2 regions of the Bacillus sp. WC2507 genome follow, and region 1 is predicted to be linked to the other one. Evidence: riboswitches for the same ligand, from Rfam matches in the RefSeq annotation. Region 1 holds a riboswitch; the other holds the start of a gene.

What was found. A riboswitch is a leader RNA that binds a small molecule or an ion and turns the genes downstream of it on or off. The one in region 1 is predicted to bind preQ1.
Region 2: another riboswitch for preQ1. It lies ahead of ACUN28_RS21425 (QueT transporter family protein); the one in region 1 lies ahead of queC (7-cyano-7-deazaguanine synthase QueC).

The regions. Positions count from the first base shown of each region.
Region 1 covers NZ_JBQXPN010000001.1:4,291,127-4,302,616, forward strand. Annotated here, with positions in the region: partial or broken gene ACUN28_RS22630 (ribonucleotide reductase N-terminal alpha domain-containing protein) at 1-405, opposite strand, end outside; gene nrdI (class Ib ribonucleoside-diphosphate reductase assembly flavoprotein NrdI) at 392-751, opposite strand; gene ACUN28_RS22640 (hypothetical protein) at 1,228-1,545, opposite strand; gene ACUN28_RS22645 (hypothetical protein) at 1,571-1,765, opposite strand; gene ACUN28_RS22650 (GNAT family N-acetyltransferase) at 2,011-2,589, shown strand; gene ACUN28_RS22655 (hypothetical protein) at 2,625-3,227, opposite strand; gene ACUN28_RS22660 (hypothetical protein) at 3,316-3,471, opposite strand; gene ACUN28_RS22665 (YkvS family protein) at 3,732-3,917, shown strand; gene queF (preQ(1) synthase) at 3,973-4,470, opposite strand; gene queE (7-carboxy-7-deazaguanine synthase QueE) at 4,489-5,205, opposite strand; gene queD (6-carboxytetrahydropterin synthase QueD) at 5,198-5,689, opposite strand; gene queC (7-cyano-7-deazaguanine synthase QueC) at 5,689-6,351, opposite strand; PreQ1 riboswitch class I at 6,445-6,488, opposite strand; gene kinB (sporulation sensor histidine kinase KinB) at 6,696-7,904, shown strand; gene ACUN28_RS22695 (DUF6254 family protein) at 7,916-8,032, opposite strand; gene ACUN28_RS22700 (DinB family protein) at 8,133-8,666, opposite strand; gene ACUN28_RS22705 (M3 family oligoendopeptidase) at 8,806-10,500, opposite strand; gene ACUN28_RS22710 (MarR family winged helix-turn-helix transcriptional regulator) at 10,661-11,107, opposite strand; gene ACUN28_RS22715 (DUF3149 domain-containing protein) at 11,303-11,490, shown strand, end outside.
Region 2 covers NZ_JBQXPN010000001.1:4,060,256-4,071,745, forward strand. Annotated here, with positions in the region: gene ACUN28_RS21385 (sterol desaturase family protein) at 1-87, opposite strand, end outside; gene ACUN28_RS21390 (hypothetical protein) at 170-463, opposite strand; gene ACUN28_RS21395 (LysE family transporter) at 483-1,115, opposite strand; gene ACUN28_RS21400 (YqcI/YcgG family protein) at 1,254-1,982, opposite strand; gene cspB (cold shock-like protein CspB) at 2,245-2,442, shown strand; gene ACUN28_RS21410 (DUF2564 family protein) at 2,562-2,810, shown strand; gene ACUN28_RS21415 (zinc-finger domain-containing protein) at 2,844-3,020, opposite strand; gene ACUN28_RS21420 (ribonuclease H family protein) at 3,033-3,692, opposite strand; gene ACUN28_RS21425 (QueT transporter family protein) at 3,841-4,329, opposite strand; PreQ1 riboswitch class I at 4,336-4,380, opposite strand; gene ACUN28_RS21430 (aldose 1-epimerase family protein) at 4,513-5,385, shown strand; gene ACUN28_RS21435 (reverse transcriptase-like protein) at 5,456-5,842, shown strand; gene ACUN28_RS21440 (DMT family transporter) at 5,856-6,761, shown strand; gene ACUN28_RS21445 (DUF6123 family protein) at 6,764-7,024, opposite strand; gene ACUN28_RS21450 (cysteine hydrolase family protein) at 7,207-7,767, shown strand; gene ACUN28_RS21455 (GNAT family N-acetyltransferase) at 7,810-8,670, opposite strand; gene ACUN28_RS21460 (DUF7507 domain-containing protein) at 8,793-11,490, shown strand, end outside.

The DNA.
Region 1 (11,490 bases):
CATGCTTGCGAAGTGTTTTGCCTTCGCAACATCACCGCGTCCTAAGTATAATGACACAATTGCTACACGATCTTCATAGCTTTCTAAGTATTGTTTTTGATCATTCGTTTTTAACGCATAATCTTTGTAAAACTTAGATGCTGCCATATAAGATTGGAACTCGAAGTTTTCACCATAAGCGATGTTATATACCTCTTCTACTTCCTCCAAGCTATACTCGTCCAGAACGTTGTAATAGTAATCATGTTCTTTCATATACTCCATTCGCTCTGCCACGCTATTAAAAGAAACGGTATTCTCTCTAGCTTCTTCCATAAAGACTTCTAATGCCTCTTTATCCTTATGAAGCTGATAAAAACCGTCCTGCATTTGCGTGATTTCATTATTCAGTTCAATGTGTCGCAATCTCCCGCACCCTTTCCTTAAAATATTCTACATCGTTATTTGTTCCAGATAACTCAAATTTTGATACAATAGGCACTTCATATTTAGTAGAAATTTTGTCAGCACTTGCACCGAACATGTCTCCCCAGTTACGATTGCCGCTTGCAGATACGCCTTTTAATTTTCCATTATTGCGCTCTAAAAAGTCTAAAACACGTTCTGGTACATTGCCAAAACCTGTTGTATACGTAATAAGAATAAAGTCTTCATCTATTACTAGATCTTCATCAATTTGAACGGCCGGCATATTTAATTTGTGGATGAAACGCTTCACGTTTCCTGTCATAGAATCATATGCAACTAACATTTCCGACCCCTCCCTCTCCAATCTATATTCTCTATATGTTGTTCTTGATTTCTCTATATATTGTATTACGTTTCAAAATAAGACACAAGATATATGTATAAATTCTTTCTTTTTTTAACTTTTACTTTTCGACAAGACAGTCGATTTTTTTCAATACAATGACTATGAAACAACATTCTAAAACTCATGTCAATAAAGTGCTTTTCAAAAAAGTTGTCAACGAATTTAACCTTATTTTTAAAAAAGTTACCAATATATTTTGTCATAAAACGGCAAATGCTGGAGTAATATATTTCTCCAGCATCACGCAAAAAAGAACAGACATGAAACGATAATCTGTTCTAAAAAACGATTACATTTATCAATTTTACTTTATTAAATATTATACATATACTTTCGGTTCGCGTTACATACTAAAAGATAATTATTACAGAAAAAGATTATTATTATGGAAATTCAACTTATTTACGAAAAGATTATTCAGAGTGCTCAATACGCAAAATATCTTTTACAAATATATGATGTGGATTTTCATCTTTATCAATCATTGTACATACAGGTGCCTCTTCATCAAAGTATACAATCATTCCTTCTACGTACTGATATGTATGTTGAACTTGTACAGTTACTTTAATTTCTAAAGCCTCTTCATATGCTCTTTTTATTTTCTGAAGCATTTTTGCCGAACACTTTCGTTTCTCTGGATACATGACCATCCCCATAAATCTATTGCCGGCTCTATCTTTCCACATATAATCCCAATGTGGTAATATACCTTGTTTAAAATCGCCCATAATTCTCCCCCCTATATTCTTCTAGTTACGAACGTGGCGTTTCTGAATATGTATAAATTACTTGCCCGCCGCGCTGCGCGTTCCCTATAATATGTTTAAAATCTTCTCGACTTACTACAACTTTCCTAAACGTATAAAATACATCTTTCGTTGCAACATACTCCTTTATTTCACCATTTTTCAGCTGATCCAAAATTGTATTTGCTAATTGTTCATCCATGTATTTCACCTCTATGCAATATTTTATTTTATCGTATATTCTATAGGTCAACAACTGTAAAATTATCCAGGTGCTATACCTTCATTGCATTTTCATTATTTCGCAAACGATATCACTTTACTATATGTCCACTAAATATCATATACTAACATAGCTACTTCTCTATATCAAACATTTCGACATTCAATTATGCAAAGTTCCATACCACTATGCTACAATATATAAATAGAACTAGGAGGGATACTATGATTCGGAAAGCAAAAAAGACAGATGCAAAGGCAATAGCTCCTTTATTGTATAACGCTCTGCACGAAATTGCTGAAAAAATCACAGGTAGCACTGTTGAGACAGAAGTATTACTAGGACTTGAAACATGGTTCTCAAAAGAGAGTAATCGACTGAGCTATGAAAACTGTTTTGTATATGAACAAGACGGGAGTGCGGTCGGAATTATTGTCGCTTATCACGGTAGTGAAGCAACAAGGCTTGATGCACCAATTGTACGTCACTTAAGAAAATTACATAAAGATGAATCGATTACGTTAGAAAAAGAAGCTGAGATTGATGAATATTACATTGATACATTATCAGTTTCAAGTGCATATGGCGGAAAAGGCATCGGTTCTAAGTTAATTAAAGCTGCTGAAATCCATGCAACTGAAAAGGAGCATAAAAAAATCGCATTACTTGTTAATTTAGAAAATACACGTGCCTATTCATTATACGAAAAGCTAGGTTATACAAAGGACCAAATCGTTATGCTTGTGGGTGAACCTTATGCCCATCTAGTAAAACCATTAAATACAAAGGTTTCTATATCTTAAAAAGAAAGCACACGATTTATATAAATCGTGTGCTTTTATGTTAAATTCGTATTTAATATATTTCCATTCATCGCCTCGTGAAACGTATATGTTGTACATCCCCATGGCTCTCTGTGCAAAATAGGCGAACCAGACCATCCCATTGCTCTCAATTCTGCACCAACCATTGCATTAACATAATTATGCCCTACAAGAGCAATACTTCCATGTACGAGAGCGTAACGGTGTAATAAGTAAGCCGCTTGCCTTGCCCTCTCTCTTACTTCCTTATAAGACTCAACATCTTTATGGTAACCAAGTATCCATAATGTTCGTCCGATAAAAATCCATACGTTAGGTTTACATTTTAACCATGTTGGAGCATAAAAACTCGTCGGAATTTCAGCTTCTCTAAAAAGAGAATTTTGCATAAAAGATAAAGAATCCATTAATTCAGCTGTTGACTGTACAGCACACCTTTGATCACTCGTTAAAATCAATTTTGCTGCTTCAACCACTTCCATTGTTTCCGTTGGTATAGGTGCTTTTTCTATTATGGTATGTAAGTCATATCCCTTCATCCATTCATGAAAGGATGTAACCGTCATTGGTTCTATAGTACGGTCTAAGCGACCATGACGAATAAAAGAAATCTTCATTCTTTCCACTCTCCATTCATCACTTACGAATTCTATTATGTACTATTTTTAAATATCATACCACGCAAAAAAAGAAAGTTATACACCTTTACATATCCCCACCACTCTCATGTGTGACCCCAGCATGTATACCATCCATCCCATCAAAATATGGAGTTGTTTCATGATGACGAATCTTTTTTAAATGTATATAAGAAAATACAAATAAAGTTAACGCTATAACACTCCCTACAAATTCAAACATCATTTTACCGCCTCTAATTTCTCCCACTTTAGTAGGTTATTGTATTTTTTATTATACCCCTATATAAAGATGCACGCATTTAAACCGTTCTTTTTTCTAATAACTTGAAGTTCTTGTATATTTTCTTACAAAAAGTGAATATTTTTCGAATTTTTACTTTGGAAACATTTACAAACTAGACAATATGGTTCAAAATAAGAGGAAATAAAAAAAACCAAAATTATTCTTTTTTTGGAAAACTGTAACAAGGAGAGTTGCTTATGCAGATCGCAGAAACTGGAGATATCATTGAATTTAAAGGTGGAATGCAAGGCCGTGTTCAAAAAGTAAATCAAAACTCCGTTATTGTAGATATAACAATCATGGAAAATTTTAGAGAACTAGATATGGAACCTCTTACAGTTGTAAGTCATAAAAACTATACTGTCATTAATCAAAATGCATAATATAATAGAAAGAAAGGATCTGTATGTTATACAGATCCTTTCTTTCTATTATATATTAACGATTATCAATTGTTTCTGGATATAGATCATGGTTCATCATGCGGTAGTCTGCCATTTGTTCATATTTCGTTCCTGGGCGACCGTAGTTGCAATAAGGATCAATTGAAATCCCTCCACGTGGTGTGAATTTGCCCCATACCTCAATGTAACGCGGATCCATTAATTTAATTAAATCATTCATAATAACGTTCATGCAATCTTCGTGGAAGTCACCGTGATTGCGGAAACTAAATAAATATAGCTTTAAAGATTTACTCTCTACCATTCTTTGTTCTGGAATGTAGCTAATATAAATTGTTGCAAAATCTGGTTGGCCTGTTTTCGGACATAAGCTTGTAAATTCAGGACAATTGAATTTCACAAAATAATCACGGTTTGGATGATTATTATCAAATACCTCTAAAATTTCTGGGCTATATTCAAATAAATATTTTGTATTTTGATTTCCTAATAATGTTACATCTTTTAAATCTTCATCTAATCTTCCTGTCATTTTAAACATCCCTTCTCATTATACTCCGCGTTTATTTCCCCATACTAACGCATGAAGCTGCGGCAATACTTTTGCATTATTCATCTCTTTACAATTTACAGCTTTATCAATCAGCCACTCGTACTTATCTAATAATTTCTTAATCAGCATCGCATCATCCACAGTTTTTGTATCATCATTCCCTACTTGTAAGAAAAATGGTACATCGGGATAACGTTCGTGCATCTTAACTGCATATTCAAAATCTTGATCGTCGAATACTACTACTTTTAAACTAATATCTTTTCCTGCTAGTTTCTGAATCACATCATCTAACTTCTGAAAATCAGTATTCATCGCCGAACTTGGTGGTTTTGGAGAAATCGTTATCTCATCAATTTGAAGTAACCAATCTTGCCATTTACTCCCTTGCGTTTCGATTGCTGTTCGCATTCCATTCTCTTTTAATATAGAAAGAAGAAACTCAATATTTTTCAGCAATGCTGGATTTCCGCCTGAAATCGTAACATGAGAAAAATTTTCGCCACCAATTTCTACAAGCTCATTCCAAACGTCTTCTGCTGTCATCTGTCTAATTTGATCTTTAGCCGATCCATCCCACGTAAAAGCAGAATCACACCAAGCGCAGCTATAATCACAGCCAGCTGTACGGATAAACATTGTCTTTTGTCCTACAACCATTCCTTCACCTTGAATAGTCGGACCAAATATTTCTAAGACAGGGATTTTACTCATCGAGCATCCACTCCCGTCTTACTTCCGCATAACTAGTCGGAGTCTCAAATAGACGAACAAATTCAACGCGAGCTCCTTTATATTCGTTCGCACGATTATCTTTTGTTAACGCTTCTGCCATTTTTTCATAAATCCAAACGACCATATTTTCAGCAGTCGTATTCATTGCTGGTAACGTTTCGTTTAAATAACGATGGTCTAAATAAATTTCTATTTCATTCTTCCAAATTTCTTTTATATCTCCAAAGTCAATCGCAAGACCTATTTCATTTACATATCCACTAATTCCAAATACAACTTTATATGTGTGACCATGTAAGTTTTTACATTTTCCTTCATAACAGTGTAAATGGTGCGCTGCATCAAATGTAAATTCCTTGCTGACCATTACTCTTTTATTATGATATTTGAGCTGTTTACGCTGAATATCCTTGTCCATTTTTTGCAAATTTTCTACGATGCGAAATCCAAAGAAATTATCCATTAGTTGTTTGCTCCTTCGCGTTCTTGTAGGTACGTATCTAATCCTGCTTTACGAAGTTGACATGCTGGACATTCACCGCAACCATCACCAATGATTCCGTTATAACATGTTAATGTTTTTTCTCGAACAAACTCGAATGCTCCAAGTTCATCTGATAATTTCCACGTTTCCGCTTTATCAATCCACATAAGTGGCGTATGAATCACAAACGGATAATCCATGGATAAATTTAAAGTAACGTTTAACGATTTCACAAATACGTCACGGCAATCTGGGTAACCACTAAAATCAGTTTCACATACACCCGTTACAATATGACGTGCTCCTACTTGTTTTGCTAATACAGCAGCAAATGATAAGAATAGTAAATTTCGTCCATCTACAAATGTCGATGGCAATTCACCTTCTTCATGTGTAATCTCCATATCCGTTCTCGTTAACGCATTTGGAGCAAGTTGATTTAATAGACTCATATCTAGTACCGTATGCTTAATTCCTAGCTCTTTCGCAATTTCCGCTGCACAATCAATTTCTAACTTATGACGTTGATTGTAATTAAACGTTACAGCCTCTACTTCTGCAAACTGCTCTATTGCCCAAAATAAACATGTCGTACTATCTTGTCCTCCACTAAAAACAACAACTGCCTTTTCTTTTTTCATTTCACTCATTCTCCTTCTCTATTACGAATAAGAAGAAAGAACGTTCTTGAACTGTCACAATAAAAAAACAAAACAATACCTAAAGATATTGTTGTTTCCATAGTTTTTTATAGAGGGAGTTCGCGAACCTCTCCCGTGCATTGCACGGAATTCCTTCTTTCATTGACAAAGCTTATTGTAACATATTGTATACTACCAGAAAAAATTTCTGATTTTTCCGCTATTTCTCATTTCATTTCTTTCATTTTATAGTATGATTAATTTAATGTGAGAAGAGAGGAGGCATCCCACTGAAATCCTTTATTATTTATCTCTTTTTAAATATATTATTCATCCTTGTTACAATGCTCGTATACCATTTATTTTGGAATCAAAAAGGGAAACGTTCTCCTAAATTAAATTCAGCAATATTTATTGTATTGTGTTGCCTCGTTACTATACTATGTATCACTTTCGCAGCAAAAACAAATTATGGATTTCAATTTGATATGCGGCATATCGTATTAATTGTCGGTACATTAACCGGAGGTCCTATTGCTGGCGGCTCTATATTAGTTGTATTAAATATATACCGCTTCTTATTAGGAGGAATAGGTGTTTTCCCATCGCTTATCGGTTCTATCCTTCTATTTATTGTCCTATTATTTACATACAAATTTTTCAATCGAACTTCTAATCGTATAAAAATAGCACTTGCTATTATCTACAGTCTCACATACGGATTTAGTTGGATACCTTTCTTCCTTTCAAAGGTTACAAACAAGGCTGATTATATACCACATATTATTGTGTATGAGTTATGTACGATACTTGGTACGATTCTTATTTTATATTTACTACACATATTACAAACTCAAATTCGTCTCCAAAACGAACTTATGAATGCTGAAAAATTTCATTTAATTGGTGAAATGGCAGCGTCTATCTCTCATGAAATTCGCAATCCATTAACTTCAACGAAAGGATTTTTGCAACTTTTACAATCAGATACATGCACTGAGCAGGAGCGAAAATTATATATCGACATTGCCATCAACGGAATCGAACAAGCAAACCACGTTCTTACAGATTATTTAACCTTTGCAAAACCAAGTATTGAAAAAGAACAAAGATTACAGTTAGAAGAAGAACTGCTACATGCATTATCGTTAATTACACCGCTTGCTAATTTAGCAAATGTGCGTACACATTATATAAAGCAAAGCACTTCTTTTTTTATCGCGGGAGAAAAACAAAAACTAAATCAATGCTTGTTAAATATTTTAAAAAACTGCATTGAGGCCATGCCAAAAGGCGGTGATCTTTATTTCACATTAGTTCCTGATCATAAGCATATTCAGTTATATATAAAAGATACAGGAGTCGGTATGGATACCGAACAAGTGAAACGTCTCGGCTCTCCTTTCTATTCAACGAAAGAAAAAGGAACTGGACTTGGAATGATGGTCGTATTCAGTGTTGTTCAAGCTATGAATGGAAAAATTGATATTATAAGTGAAAAAGGAATCGGTACAACCTTCTTATTAACTTTTCCACTCATACAAAAAACGTGATGAAATCATCATCACGTTTTTTCTGTTCCTTCAACTAATTCAGCAAAAGCTTTCACTTTTCCATGTGGCTTTTGATTTTCTTTACGTGCTTTCCAAGCGCGCTCTTCTTCTTTCTTTTTCTTGGACATACTTTTCAACTCCTTCTTTCCTTTCTCCATGTAGTATTCCAAAATAAGAAAGAAAACTATGCACATATCAAAAAAGAAGTGGTCTCCCACTTCTTCCTAATTATCGTTGTAAAATTGCGTGTTTCGCCTCTTTTAACTGCGTAAGATGTCTTTGTTCATGCAAATCAAGAAATTGAATCCATTGATACAAATTCAGATCATTAAAAACAGGATGCTTTAATCCATTTTCAAATAGATCTTTTTCATCTATAACACTATGAAGCGCGTGTAATAGTTCTTGTCGTGAATGTTCTAGTAATTGAATTCCTTGCTGTTTTTTCATTAACGTTTCTGTTGGTTGCATTTGCTGAGGAGCTTCTCGTTTATGTGTGCGATCAAGCGTAAGTTGGAGGTCTTTAAATGGAGTCGTGTTTCTTTCGTTTTTTTGTAAAGCATATACAAGGGCAGACGTGACAGATTGTTCAACTAAATGCAAGTGATGCAAAATTTGAATAATACTCCATTTATCACGGCGTGGCTTTACATTCACTTCTGTATCATTTAACATTTCAATTTCTGATAATAGCGTGCTTCGAGTAGACTGTAATGAGTTCACCAAACTTTCTAAACTCACATCCATATTAGATTGAAGCATATTTCTTTCCCCCCTTTTTGTTGGTGAAAAGAGGTGCTCCTTATGAGAAACACCTCTTTAGTATTCTGAATTTTCTTTTATTATCTCATCATTTTCCCATTATGTCGATGTTAAACATGTGAAAAAAAGCGCATGTTTTTTACAATTTTGTGTCGTCAATCGCATGTAACCATGCTTCAATTTCTGTAATGACACTTTTCACACAGCCTTCAGCAAATGGTGATGTTAAATTTGCAACTTCTACTAATTCCAAGAATGATTTACTTCCACCTTGTTGGCACAGATTCACATAATCTTCCCACGCCTCTTGTCTATTATCTCTTGCACGTTTCCAAAATTGCAGTGCACAAATTTGTGCTAACGTGTAGTCAATATAGTAGAACGGCGAGCTATAAATATGTCCTTGACGTTGCCAGAATCCACCGCGCTCTAAATAATCATTATCTTCATAATCACGATGCGGCAAATACTTTTTCTCTATATTACGCCATGCTGTCTTACGCTCTTCTGGTGATGCTTCTGGATTTTCATATACATAATGTTGATATTCATCAACAGATACACCATACGGTAAAAACAGAAGTGCTGAACTTAGGTGAGAGAAGTAATATTTATCTGCATCTTCTTCAAAGAATAATTTCATCCATGGCCATGTAAAGAATTCCATACTCATAGAATGAATTTCACACGCTTCATACGTTGGCCAATTGTATTCTGGAATTTCAAACTTACGACTTTCATATACTTGGAAAGCATGACCAGCTTCATGTGTTAATACATCAATGTCCCCAGATGTTCCATTGAAGTTCGAGAAAATAAATGGTGCTTTATAATTCTCGATATATGTACAATAACCGCCACCCGCTTTTCCTTTTTTCGCAACTAAATCTAATAAATCATTATCTAGCATGAAATTGAAAAATTCATCCGTTTCAGCCGATAACTCTTTATACATCGTTTTCCCATGATTAACAATCCAATCCGCATCTCCTTTTGGAGTTGGATTACCAGTAGCAAACTCAAAGTTTTCATCATAATATGCTAATTTTTCTACACCAATACGTGCTTGTTGTCGCTTTCTTAATTCCGTTGTAACTGGAACGATATAATCAAGTACTTGCTGACGATAATTCGCCACCATTTCCGCATTATAATCTGTACGGTACATTCTCGCATATCCAAGTTCAACAAAGTTTTTGAAACCTAAAGATTTAGCGATGTTCGTTCTCACTTTAACAAGCTCATCATAAATACGATCTAACTCTTCCTCATTCTCAGCTAAAAATCCGTAATATGCTTCACTTGCTGCTTTACGTTCACTTCTTTCTTTCCCTTGCATAAATGGAATAAGCTGTGATAACGTTCTTTCTTCTCCTGCAAAGTCAATTTTTGCAGATGCTAATAACTGCGTATATTGTGAAGACAATTTATTCTCTAATTGTAAATCTTTCACGACTTCATCAGAATATGTTTTCAAATCACACTCTGCTAGAGCAAACAATTGCTTCCCATAATACGCTTCTAATTCTTCACGAAATGGAGAATGAATTAACGCTTTATAATACTTTGTACCATATCCTTGTACAACTGGAGAGAATTCATCAAAGAAATCTTGCTCTTCCTTATAAAAAGCATCTGTCGTATCAACAGAATGACGAATGTAACAAAGATTCCCCATTGTACCAAAATCGTTGCGAATTTCGTTAATTGAATGAATGACTTGTTTTTGTTCTTCTACAGTTTTTGCGTTATCAAACTTCTCTAAAGCAACAGTAAACTTCTCTTTTAATTCTTCAATATTTGGCCGTTTATATTCATAGTCTTTAAATGACATGAACGAGCCTCCTCTCCATTATATACATCCTTACTATAATTCAATGCTTACTTACAAATCTCCTCTTATTCTTCAGCAAAATACGGCAGATGTTGTCATAATTACATGTAAACAAAAAAGCCTTGGATTTCTTTATCCAAAGCTCCTTTGGAACATACTATTATTTTTCATACTTTCCAATCTTTTTTAATAGATCAAGTAATTCATCCTTTTCTTCTTTCGTTAACATTTCAAAAGACTGATGTATAACTTGCTCATGCCCTGGAAAAATAGAAGCAATAAAGGTCTCTCCAGACTCAGTTAGTTGTGCATATATAACACGTCTGTCATTCGGGCACGGAATTCTCTTTACTAGTCCCTTTTTTTCTAGCTTATCTACAACATATGTAATGCTGCCACTAGCTATTAAAATACGCTCACCAATTTGCTGAAGTGGCTGACCGCCTTTATGATATAGCAGTTCTAATACAGCAAATTCAGTTGGATTTAACCCGTTACTTTGTATAGATTTATTTGTAGTATCCATAACAGAACGATGTACACGAGATAATGCAATAAATACTTTTAAAGATTGAGAAATATCTTCTCGTTCATTATTTGATGTCATACAACTTTCAACCCTTCACTTAAATTCTCAGTAATAAAAAGAAAAAAACAGCTTAGTACTTCATGTAATTCCCGAATGAGTATTCACTCATTCATTACCTCTCCCCAAATATATTATGAATGATTCTTGAATAAAAACATGACAATTTTAACATAGTTTATATATAATGATAATAAAAAAGAAGGAGTACCAAATTTGAAAGTCAAATTCCACAGCATAGTTTTATATATATTGCTTGTTATCCTACCAACGATAGGGATTGGTGCTACATTTTATTCATATCATTCGTATAAAATGAAACAGGAAAACAAACAATCTGCTCACACGGTTCTCTTTTTATATAGAGACTATTTAGATCATCACCTTGGTGAAGCAATCTCCGC
Region 2 (11,490 bases), 230 kb from region 1:
TTTTAAAATAATGATGAAAATAATTAGAATACTATACATAATAACGATATCATGTTGTAAAAAGAACTCTTTCCCCACTCTCTTCATCTTTCTTCCCCTTTTCCAAAAAAACAGCCGCAACATATCGTTACGACTATTTCTTTTATTTTCTATTCTTATTCTATTCCCTTTACAAATTTGCCTGTTGCTCTATTGTCGAGAAAAAATTATTCGATCCAAATATATTTTGCTTCGGAATAATATGTTCCACCGCAAACACTGTTACTTCTCCTCTTTGTACCTCTCCAATAATGAGCCCAAGTACTTCATGATTTACCGCAAACGTTGGTTGCTTTGTTTGTAGTAATCTTGCTGCATTATGAAATACCGCTTCATATAGTGGATTCCTATCAGTAATTTCTTTTCGGATTTTTGGTGCTAACGTAATAATAATTTCTTTTCCGTCAATAGTGGTTCGATACATAAAAATCTCCCCTTCAATCTTATGTGAACAACTGTAAAGCTTTGTATGCAAAATGGATAGAATATCCTACTAAAATAATACCTGCTCCGGCTGTTATATAGCCAAGTGCTTTTTGCTTTAATAAAGTTCTGCCAAAATGGACAGAAAAAGCAATATTTAAATTCCATAAAATAATACCAACGATAATACAAAGGCTGTACAAAAAGGCTTCTTGTTTCGTTACCTTGGTAAGCAATGAGCTAAGTGTACTTCCGTATATACCAAACCAAAAAACAAGATTTAATGGATTGGATATCGCAATTAAAAAACCTGCCATAAACGATTGTTTAAGGCCACCTACCTCTTCTTTTTTATATTCCATATTCGAGTGGAAGATTCCTTGTTTTACACTTTGAAATCCTAAATAAAATAACAAGAAAAACCCTGTACAATACATAAAAGCTTGTACATATGTATACATAAATACAGAAGATAAACCGAAATAGATGAGAAGCATAAACAAAATATCTGCAGTCATTCCACCAATTCCAACAACCCATGCATGCCAAAAACCTCGTTCAATTCCTCGTTTTAACATTTCAATATTAATCGGACCTACTGGTGCAGCTAATGAAATACCTAATACAATTTGTTGTATAATCGCTCCAAACATAGCTCTATCCTTTCTACTTCCTTTACTATTAAGTAATGATGTAATGTTTAAAAATAGACTAGCTTTCATCAAAATATTTACTACTAAAATACCCTTTTTTATCCAAAATATGCAAAAGAGCCATCCCGATGATGGCTCTTACTTTTCTATCCTATGAAGAAAAGGGCATTTTCCTTTTATCGGCTCTACATCGTCTCCTATGAAGTATTGTTTCCATTCACGATGATCCGGATCACCATAATGACTAATGTTAGGATGTTTCGGCAACTGATCCCACTTTTCAACTCGCTCCCGGACCGTTTGTCTTGAATATGCTCCTTTAGGGCGATCCCCTTCTAATCCATCAAAGATAGTCCGTGGCTGAAACCCAATAACGAGAGAATTCCCTAAATGCCTAGTTTTTCGTTGTTTATAAGCTGGCGCATTTCCAAATGCGAATATCGGTTCCCCACCAAATGAAAATTCCCATAAGTAATGGTCTGGGTCTTCAGGAATTTGCTTCGGCCATGTTTGATTATCGTTTTCATGTAAATATTGTAGTACTTTCCAAAAGTAATCACGATAATATTCAAGTGATTGTTCTTCACATTCCGGCTCTACAAAAAGAAAAAAGCCTCTTCTTACAATTGGCCGCTCTTTCATTAACTCTAAAAAAGATAACATTGTATGTGGCAAATGACTCCAATCATTATGAGAAAGAAATGAATAACGAAGTTCATTCTTTTTCAAAGCTGTTAAGCCGAAATAGCACGGGAAAGTTGGTTCTAGCACGACACTCGAAAAATTTTGAAATTCTTTTGTAACCCAATTTGGTATGTCAGTTCTCGTTCTCATTCCTTCATTATCTAATAAATAAGACTCATTCATTCTTTCACCTCATTATGTATAGCATTCAATTAAGAATATTACATACTCGGCCTGTCCTATACCTATTTAAAAATTCGGCTGAAAAATTATTTAAAAATACAAAAAAATAAAATCGCTTACTTGACTAATTTCTACCAATTCGTGTATATTTAAATTAATCATTTAGCAGAATATTCAAGATTATAGCATTTTTAGTTTATCTTATCTTTTAAATGAATTTCACTAAATGAAAAAAGCAAATGTTTTTAGGAGGAATTGTAACATGCAAGGAAAAGTAAAATGGTTTAACAACGAAAAAGGTTTTGGATTTATCGAAATGGAAGGCGCTGACGATGTATTCGTACATTTCTCTGCTATTCAAGGTGACGGCTACAAAGCTTTAGAAGAAGGCCAAGAAGTATCTTTCGATATCACTGAAGGAAACCGCGGACCTCAAGCTGCTAACGTAGTAAAACTTTAATCCAACATATGACAGGAGGTTACCTTACTTGGTAACCTCCTTTGTTATTCCTTTGTATATTTCCGTTTTACAGAGCAAAAACTATGTGAAATGCGCAATATACAAAGGAGGAAGTAATAATGGGATCAGAAGTAAATGATTTTGAAGAAGTGAAATTCCGTGTAGAAACAGCACAAAAAATGGTAGGATCAGCGACAATTTCAATGGATCCAGATACATTAGAGCATGCTACTACTGCTGTAGAAGAAGCTCGCTCTCAGCTTGAAATTATGAAATCTGTTGCGACAGATTTAGACGAGCCCTTTCTAATGAATGAGGAAAAGAAATTAAGCAAGTGCGAGCATCAATTAAATGAAGCGAAGCATTAAAAAAACATCCAGAGAATGTTCTCTGGATGTTTTTTATGACAACTGTTCTCCATACTTTTTCAATGTTTCTCCAACTGTACATTGACGTATACAAAATGAATGGGCGTAATATTTACTATTTGTCTTCCGATTATGTTCTCGCAAAAAACACCCTTCACAATATGTTTCTAATAAGTCATTTACCTCTGTAATGAGTTGCTTTTTATCCACCGTTGCACCTCTCTATTCGGTTATTTCTTTATGACTATCGATAACTGTTCCTTCTAATGCTTGCGTTGCTAATTGATGTGCTTCTTTATTTTGTTTTCTAGATATTGGCTCACATACAAGTTTTAATTTCATTTGCTTCGCTTTTTGCTCAATTTGGTCTAAATAATGATTTAAATGCTCATCATAGCAAGGCCATTCCCCGGCCAATTGTTGTAATACCACTTGAGAATCACCGCGAAGTGTAACTGCTTCATACTTAATGCCTAATTCCTCGAGTATATTCATACCGTATAATAATGACGCATATTCCGCTTCATTATTATCATATATACCTTCTATATATGCATTACGGCGAATTCGGTATTTTGTATTTCCTTTTTTATAGTATACACATATACCTACTCCAGCTTCTTTCGTCTGTACATCATAGCCGCCATCAAAATAAACGAGTATTTCTTGGGGTTCTTCCTCCACTTGTTTGCTCAGCTTCTTCATTTCCTTTAATGACCATTCTGCATCCATTTCATCGTAAAATAATAATTCTTTCACTCTTCCTGTTTTCTCGAAATCCTCCGCAAATTGCAATACATCTTCTATGTTCATATAATCTGTCATTAATTCCGTCTGCAAACCGCTTTTTGTTTTATACAACCAATGAATTTTATATTTCATACTAGATTCCCCTTATGTAAGACTTCTTATATGTATCCAGCTAATGAAAGCCTCACTTTATTTTATTATATTTTATCAAGAGTCGAAGAATTATATTCAATATTATCACATGCAAAAAGAGCTATCCCTATAGGAATAGCTCTTTCATCTATTGCATAAATCTTTCAAATCGTACTCGCTTATTAATCCAGTACATTACAGGCATACCGATCGCCATGACAACAAATTCACCGACTGCACATGTTAACCAAGACAACATAAACGGTAACCCCAATGCAAGATGAAGTTCAATTGCAATCATAAACATTGTAATTGTAAAAATAACTGTATTAAAAATCATACGAGCCCAAACACCTTTAATAAATCGCATAGATATAATCGTTGCAACTAGCGCCAGAATAGATTGCCCTACTCCAAATACTAAATCGTAAGCGATCATAGGTGAGAAAAAGAGATTCGTTAAAAATACACCTAATACAATTCCGTAAATTGCTTTCTTATTAAATACAACAAGATGATTAAACATCTCTGAAATACGAAATTGTACATTCGTAAAGCCAAATGGCTGAATAAGCATAGAAACAGCAATATATAATGCCGCTAAAATACCATTACCGACTAATGTTCTAATATTCATGACAAAATCTCCTTAGTTTTTTTACGTGGGATGGTTTCGAACCACGTTATTCGTTTTTTAAGCAACAAGATTATATTCTACGCAATACACACTCTTTCGTCAATAGATTCCTATCATGAACTACCTTTTTTCTTTTAGACAACGTATAATAAAACATATGAAAGATTTAGGAGGTTTCACTTCATGACAGCAACAATTCAAAATGAAAAAGTGATCGTTTCCATTTCTGACAAAGGTGCAGAATTACAAAGCGTTCGCTTAAAAGAAGATAACACTGAATACTTATGGCAAGGCGATTCTACTTATTGGGGGCGCCGCGCACCAATTTTATTCCCAATTGTCGGCCGATTAGTAGATAATACATACTACGTAGATGGTAAACCATATTCTTTAACACAACACGGCTTTGCTCGTGATCTTACATTCTCTGTACAAGAACAAAGTGAAACGAAAATCACTTATATTGTAACTAGTAATGAAGAAACATTAAAAAAATACCCATACGAATTTGAATTACTCGTTTCTTATGAGCTAGACGGACAAATCGTCCATGTAACATATGAAGTACATAACCCTGCTTCAAAAGAGATGTTCTTCTCAATCGGAGCACATCCTGGTTTCAACTTCCCCTTATTAGAGGGCGAATCATTTACAGATTATCATTTAGCATTTAATGGTTCTGAACGCTTAGAAACAAGCGTATTAGAAGGACCTTATCTTTCAAGTAAAAAGCAATTAATCGCTGAAAATACGAATGAATTACCACTTACATACGATTTATTTAAAAATGATGCGCTTATTTTTGAAAATATGAATACGGATGAAATCTCTATTCGTTCTCATAAACATGATAAATTTGTAAAAGTAGAATTTGACGGATTCCCATTTGTCGGCGTGTGGACACCAGGCGAGAACGCACCTTTCTTATGTATTGAACCTTGGTACGGAATTGCTGATGAAATAAATCCAGCAAAAGATTTTAAGGAAAAAAAAGGAATTCAATCTTTACAAGCGAATGAAACATTTACATGTCGTTATAGTATTACAATCGGCTAAGTTACTCTATCCCCTACTTCAAAGAAACATTTAAGTAGGGGATCATCTTATCATTTGGAGGTTTCACATTTTGATTGAAGTATATATTGATGGTGCATCAAAAGGAAATCCTGGTCCTTCTGGTGCAGGGGTGTTTATTAAAGGGGTGCAACCAGCTGTACAATTATCATTGCCCCTTGGGACAATGTCCAATCATGAAGCAGAGTACCACGCTTTACTTGCGGCATTAAAATATTGCACGGAGCATAATTATAACATTGTCTCATTTCGTACAGATTCGCAACTTGTTGAGCGAGCTGTTGAAAAAGAATACGCAAAAAATAAAATGTTTGCACCACTATTAGAGGAAGCACTGCAGTACATAAAAAGTTTCGATCTCTTTTTTATTAAGTGGATTCCAAGTAGTCAAAATAAAGTCGCTGATGAATTAGCTAGAAAAGCTATCTTACAAAATTAACGGGGGTATGGGTGTGAAAAAAGATTGGATTGCTCCTCTTGCTTTATTATTTGTCTCTTTTATTTGGGGAGCTACGTTTGTTGTCGTTCAAAATGCAATGTCTTTCGTTGGTCCATTTACTTTTAATGGTATTCGCTTTTTATTCGCCGGAATTATTTTATTATTCGTTCAACTGATTTTCTCAAAAAAAACTTCAAAACAAGATATAAAACAGAGTAGCCTCGCTGGACTAATCGTTGGATTCTTTTTATGTGTTGGCTATGTATTACAAACATTCGGCTTACTTTATACAACTTCTTCAAAAGCTGGGTTCTTAACAGGGCTTAGTATCGTTATGGTACCAATTTTGTCTTTTATCTTTTTAAAACAAAAAGCTACCCTTTTTATCGTAATTGGCATTGCTGTAGCAACAGCAGGATTATACTTATTAACGGCGGGTGATTCTTTTCAATTAAACATTGGAGATATACTCGTTCTCGGCTGTGCAGTAGCTTTTGCTGCCCATATTCTTGTTAACGGCTTCTTCTCTAAGAAAATATCACCTTTATTACTAAGCACATCACAAGTATTAGCCGTCGGTATGTTTTCTTCTATTTGCGCCTTTTTGTTTGAAGATTGGGAAAAATTATTTTCAGTAGCACTATGGACGAATTCTTCCTTTTTATTCGCCCTATTTCTAACTTCCTTATTCGCGACATCCATTGCTTTTTTCATCCAAACATCAGCACAAAAACATACTTCTCCAACGAGAGTAGCAATTATTTTCGCAATGGAGCCCGTATTTGCTGCATTAACAGGCGTTCTCGTTGCAAACGAACAACTTTCTATTTCTGCTATTATCGGATGCCTATGTATTTTCCTAGGCATGGTTTTTGTTGAATTACCTTCCAAAACAAAAAAAGAAGCGCAGGCTGCGTGAAGTTACCCTTGTAACTTCCGCATAAAAGCCTTAGCGCTTTTTTTATCTGTAATTTCTTCTTCTTTCAATCGTTCTAATAACGCAACAAAATAACTCCCATCAAACTGTAATTGATGTTTAATTGTCGCTTCTATTGCCGCGTTCACAATTCCATCAGACGCACCAGTATATCCTTGTCCGAACATAATAAATCCTTGTGCTTCCTCTGATAATTTAAATCCTTTCGTATGTAAGAATGAAAGATAATCTTCTACTGTTTGCATGTTATTCCCACCTACTCAAAAATTCTCCATCTCCTATCATACATGTTTTTACACGCTAAGAGAATGAAATTTATTTGACAACTTTGTAAATCTATCGTCTACTTCGCTTGCAATGAAGGATTTCCCATCAATCTAACGGAATATGTACAGTGGAACTTATTTCATATTAAAGGGGAGACACGATGAAACAAGCACTATTAATTATCGATGCTCAGCAAGAATTAATGGATGGAAATGAGCAAGAAAATGAGGTTTTTCGTAAAACCGAGCTATTATCTACATTAAATACAGCTGTACAGAAAGCAATAGATTCTAATGCTCTTATTATTTTCGTAAGAGATATCGATGTTGCTTCTGGTAGTGGCGTGGGCTTTGAAGTACATAATCAAATTCAAGTACCTCAGTCTGCGACCCTTATTAATAAAGCAGCAACCAATTCATTCTATGGCACTTCTTTACTTGAACTTTTAAAAGAAGAAAATATTAATCATATTGTTATTGGTGGATGTAAAACAGAACATTGTATTGACACTGCTGTTAGAACAGCAACTGTACAAGGCTTTGACGTCACATTAATTAAAAACGGTCATTCAACCACTGATTCTAACGTGTTGTCTGCAGAGCAAATTATTGGTCATCACAATAAAATTTTACATGGGCATTATAACGTTGATCATTTTTCAGTTGTTAGAGATGTCGAAGAAGACCTTTTTCAACCTATTCATGATCAATATCGTGATTAAATTAACTGTAAAAAAGAATCCTTTTCACGAAAGGATTCTTTTTTACCCAAAAATTTGTGCTGCAATACTATAGAGCCCATTATTCCTTTTTAATAATTGATCACTATTTCTCATCATAATTGGTGGTGTATTAACCTTTTTAAAACCAGCAACCTCTAATTCTTTCATAAAATTGTTCTTTCCTTTTGGTACATCAATTCTCAATTTACCATTATGATCTCTTGCTAAATGATGAACAATTCGCATTGCCATCGCATCATTTTTAGCAACGACTGGTCCTATTATTTTATTTTCTGGTGTTTGTACGCTTAAACCATATCCTAGTACATTTTGTTCCTTACCCTTCACAACGATACACTGTTCACTTTGTATAATTCTTTTCTTTAAAAACTCTTTTCTATTTGTTCCAAATGCATATTCATCTATTTTTATTATTTCTTCTAAATTCCCCTCTTCATAATCCATCATATATTCTTCATTTCCTGCATATTTATGATTCGCATTGTATGAGTTACATATGTATTTAGAAACATCGCTCACTGCCCTGAACCCTAACTTTTCGTATAAAGGCTTTCCCTCATCCGTAGCAATAAGCATAATTGGAGTTCGAGTTGATACGCTTTTAACGCATGAATCCGTTATTACCTTTCCAATTCCTCTTCCTTTATAATCTGGATGTACAATTACCATTCCGATAGACGCTAACGTCTCTCCATATAATATAATTGCAGCGCTCGCAATAAGTTCCTTCCTCTCATTCCACACACCGTATACAATACCTGAATTAAAAATCGTTTCGATTTCTTCTCTATTATAATCCCAGCCAATATAAGAAGATAATGCTACAATATCGCCTATTTGTTCGTCCCTAAGACGCTCCACCTTAATTTCCAATTCAAGCATACTTCATCCCCTTATCTAGACATTTAAATCATTATTATCAAATCAACTCGTACATGTTTCCCTTTATTTGTCACACACATATCCTATTTTGACCAAGACTATATTGTAAATGAGGTGACAACATGCCAATTACAAATCGATTTTCTACCACCACTAACGGCGCACTCGCTATTACAGGAAACACTTTAGGCTTAAGTAAAATTAGTAATCAAAACCGTGCTGGTACAATCGGTGCAATTGGAGCGTTTATAACTACGAATACCGCTTTACAAGTCACAACTTTTCCTGCTGGTACTACGTTAAACTATACACAAAATAGTTCTACCGCTATTTTAAATATTCCTGCTGGTAGTACTATTCTTTACGCAGAACTTGTTTGGGGCGGAAACTACTTATCTCGTGATCAAAACATTACGAGTGTTTTAGGGAATCCTGTTTCTTTCACAACACCTGTATCAACATACTCGATTACTCCTTCAGCTGTTACAGCTTCAAATCAAACATTCGTTTCTGGATCTGTCACATTTGGATTTTATACACGATCCGCAGATGTAACATCACTCGTGCAAGCTGCTGGATCTGGATCCTATACAACAGGTTCCGTTCCTGGACTTGTAGATCCTTTAGATGCTTCTAACGGGGCTATCAATTCTTCTGGATGGACGCTCATTGTCGCTTATCAAAACGGTTCCTTACCCGCAAGAAATTTAACAATTTACGTAGCTGGTAACCGTGTTTCTGTAGAAACTGGTAGTGCAGATGTATCTGTCTCAGGATTTTTAACACCTGCCGGGGGACCTGTAAGCGGGAGATTGTTTATAAGTTCTACTGAAGGGGATGCTGATTTAACTGGAGATCAAGCATTATTCGGACCAAATTTCAGTTCATTAAATGCTTTATCTGGGCCAAATAATGCTGTAAATAATTTCTTCGGTTCCCAAGTTAATAATGCTGCTGGAAATTTAGATACAACTGGGACATTTGGAACACGAAATCAAAGTGCTTCTACAAGCACAAATATATCCGCCGGCCGGCAAGGTTGGGACATTACTTCCATTGATATTTCTCCTTATTTAACAAACTCACAAGTTTCCGCCGCAATCCGTTTAACAACTAACGGAGATGCCTATATGTTAAATACAGTCGGTTTACAAATCAATATAAATTCACCAAATATACAAGCAACGAAAAACGTGAATAAAAGTGTCGCTGCCATTGGAGATGTTCTCACTTATACCGTTACTATCCCTAATACCGGGCTTCTGCCTGCTAATAACGTTACTTTTACAGACATACTCCCTAACGGCACTTCCTTCATACCTGGAAGCGTGACGATAGATAACGTACCACAAACAAATGCAAATCCTGCCGCTGGTATATCTCTCGGAACAATTAATAATAACTCTTCTCGTACAGTAACTTTCCAAGCAACTGTCGTTTCTCTTCCAAATCAAAACCCTATCTCTAACACTGCTAATATTACCTTTCAATATACACCAATTGCCGGAGGAACAACCTTTAACGGTCTCGCAACAAGCAACTCTGCAGGAACACAAATTAATCTTGCAGATATTAATGGCACAAAATCAGTTAACAAAATCTTTACCGATATTGGCGAAACGTTAACTTACAGTATTGCCTTAGCTAATATAGGAAATATCCCTGCAACTAACGTTATATATACAGATCCAATTCCAAGTGGGACTACTTTCATTCCAGGGAGTGTAACTGTTAACGGAGTTACTCAAGCTGGGGCAAATCCCGCAAATGGGATATCAATTGGATCTATTGCTGCTAATTCTACGACTACTGTTTCATTTCAAGTACTCGTTCCTTCTATCCCGCAAACAAACCCAATATTAAATAGCGGTACAACAACTTATCAATACATTCCTGTACCAAATCAACCAGCAGTAAGTGGGACTGATACGACGAATATTGTCTCTACTCAAGTGAATAATGCTACTGTAACTTTGGCAAAAGCAGTAGATAAAAACTATGCAGATATTGGCGATACACTGACTTACACTGTTGCCTTTACAGCTACAGGTAATACGAATGCGAACAATGTTATTTTTACAGATGTCATTCCTAACGGAACCACTTTTGTCCTTAACAGTTTAACAATAGATGGCACGACACAAGTTGGAGCAAATCCTGCTAATAGTGTGAACATTGGATCTATCCCAACTGGTACAACAAAAAATATTTCATTTCAAGTAGTAGTAAACACAATACCTGCGTCAAATGTCGTATCTAATGGATCCAGCGCTTCTTATCAATATACTGTAAATCCTAGCCAATCACCCGTTACAAAAAACATCTCTTCTAATCTTGTTTCCACTCAAATTAACAACGCGAATGTAACAGTAACAAAATCAACAAACAAACAATTTGCCACAATTGGCGAAACGATAAGTTATACAATCCTTATTACAAACAGTGGAAATACAGCTGCAACTAACGTGCAACTAACAGATCCACTTCCAAATGGAACGATATTGACTCCTGGTACTGTAACACTAAACGGCGTTTTGCAAAATGTAGATTCTCTCATTGCCTTACCTATCGGCACAATTCCTGGCGGAGCTACTTTTACCCTTTCTTTCCAAGTAACAGTCATCAATATTACCGCCCAAAATCCTATCATTAATAATGCTTTCGCCTCTTATCAATATACTGTAAATCCAAGTCTGCCACCGACGTCGAAAACAGCAAATTCTAATTCTGTAACATCAACAATTAGACTAGCAAATCTTCATACTAACAAGTCTGTAAATCAAACGTTTGCGGAAGTTGGAGATGTATTAACTTATACCT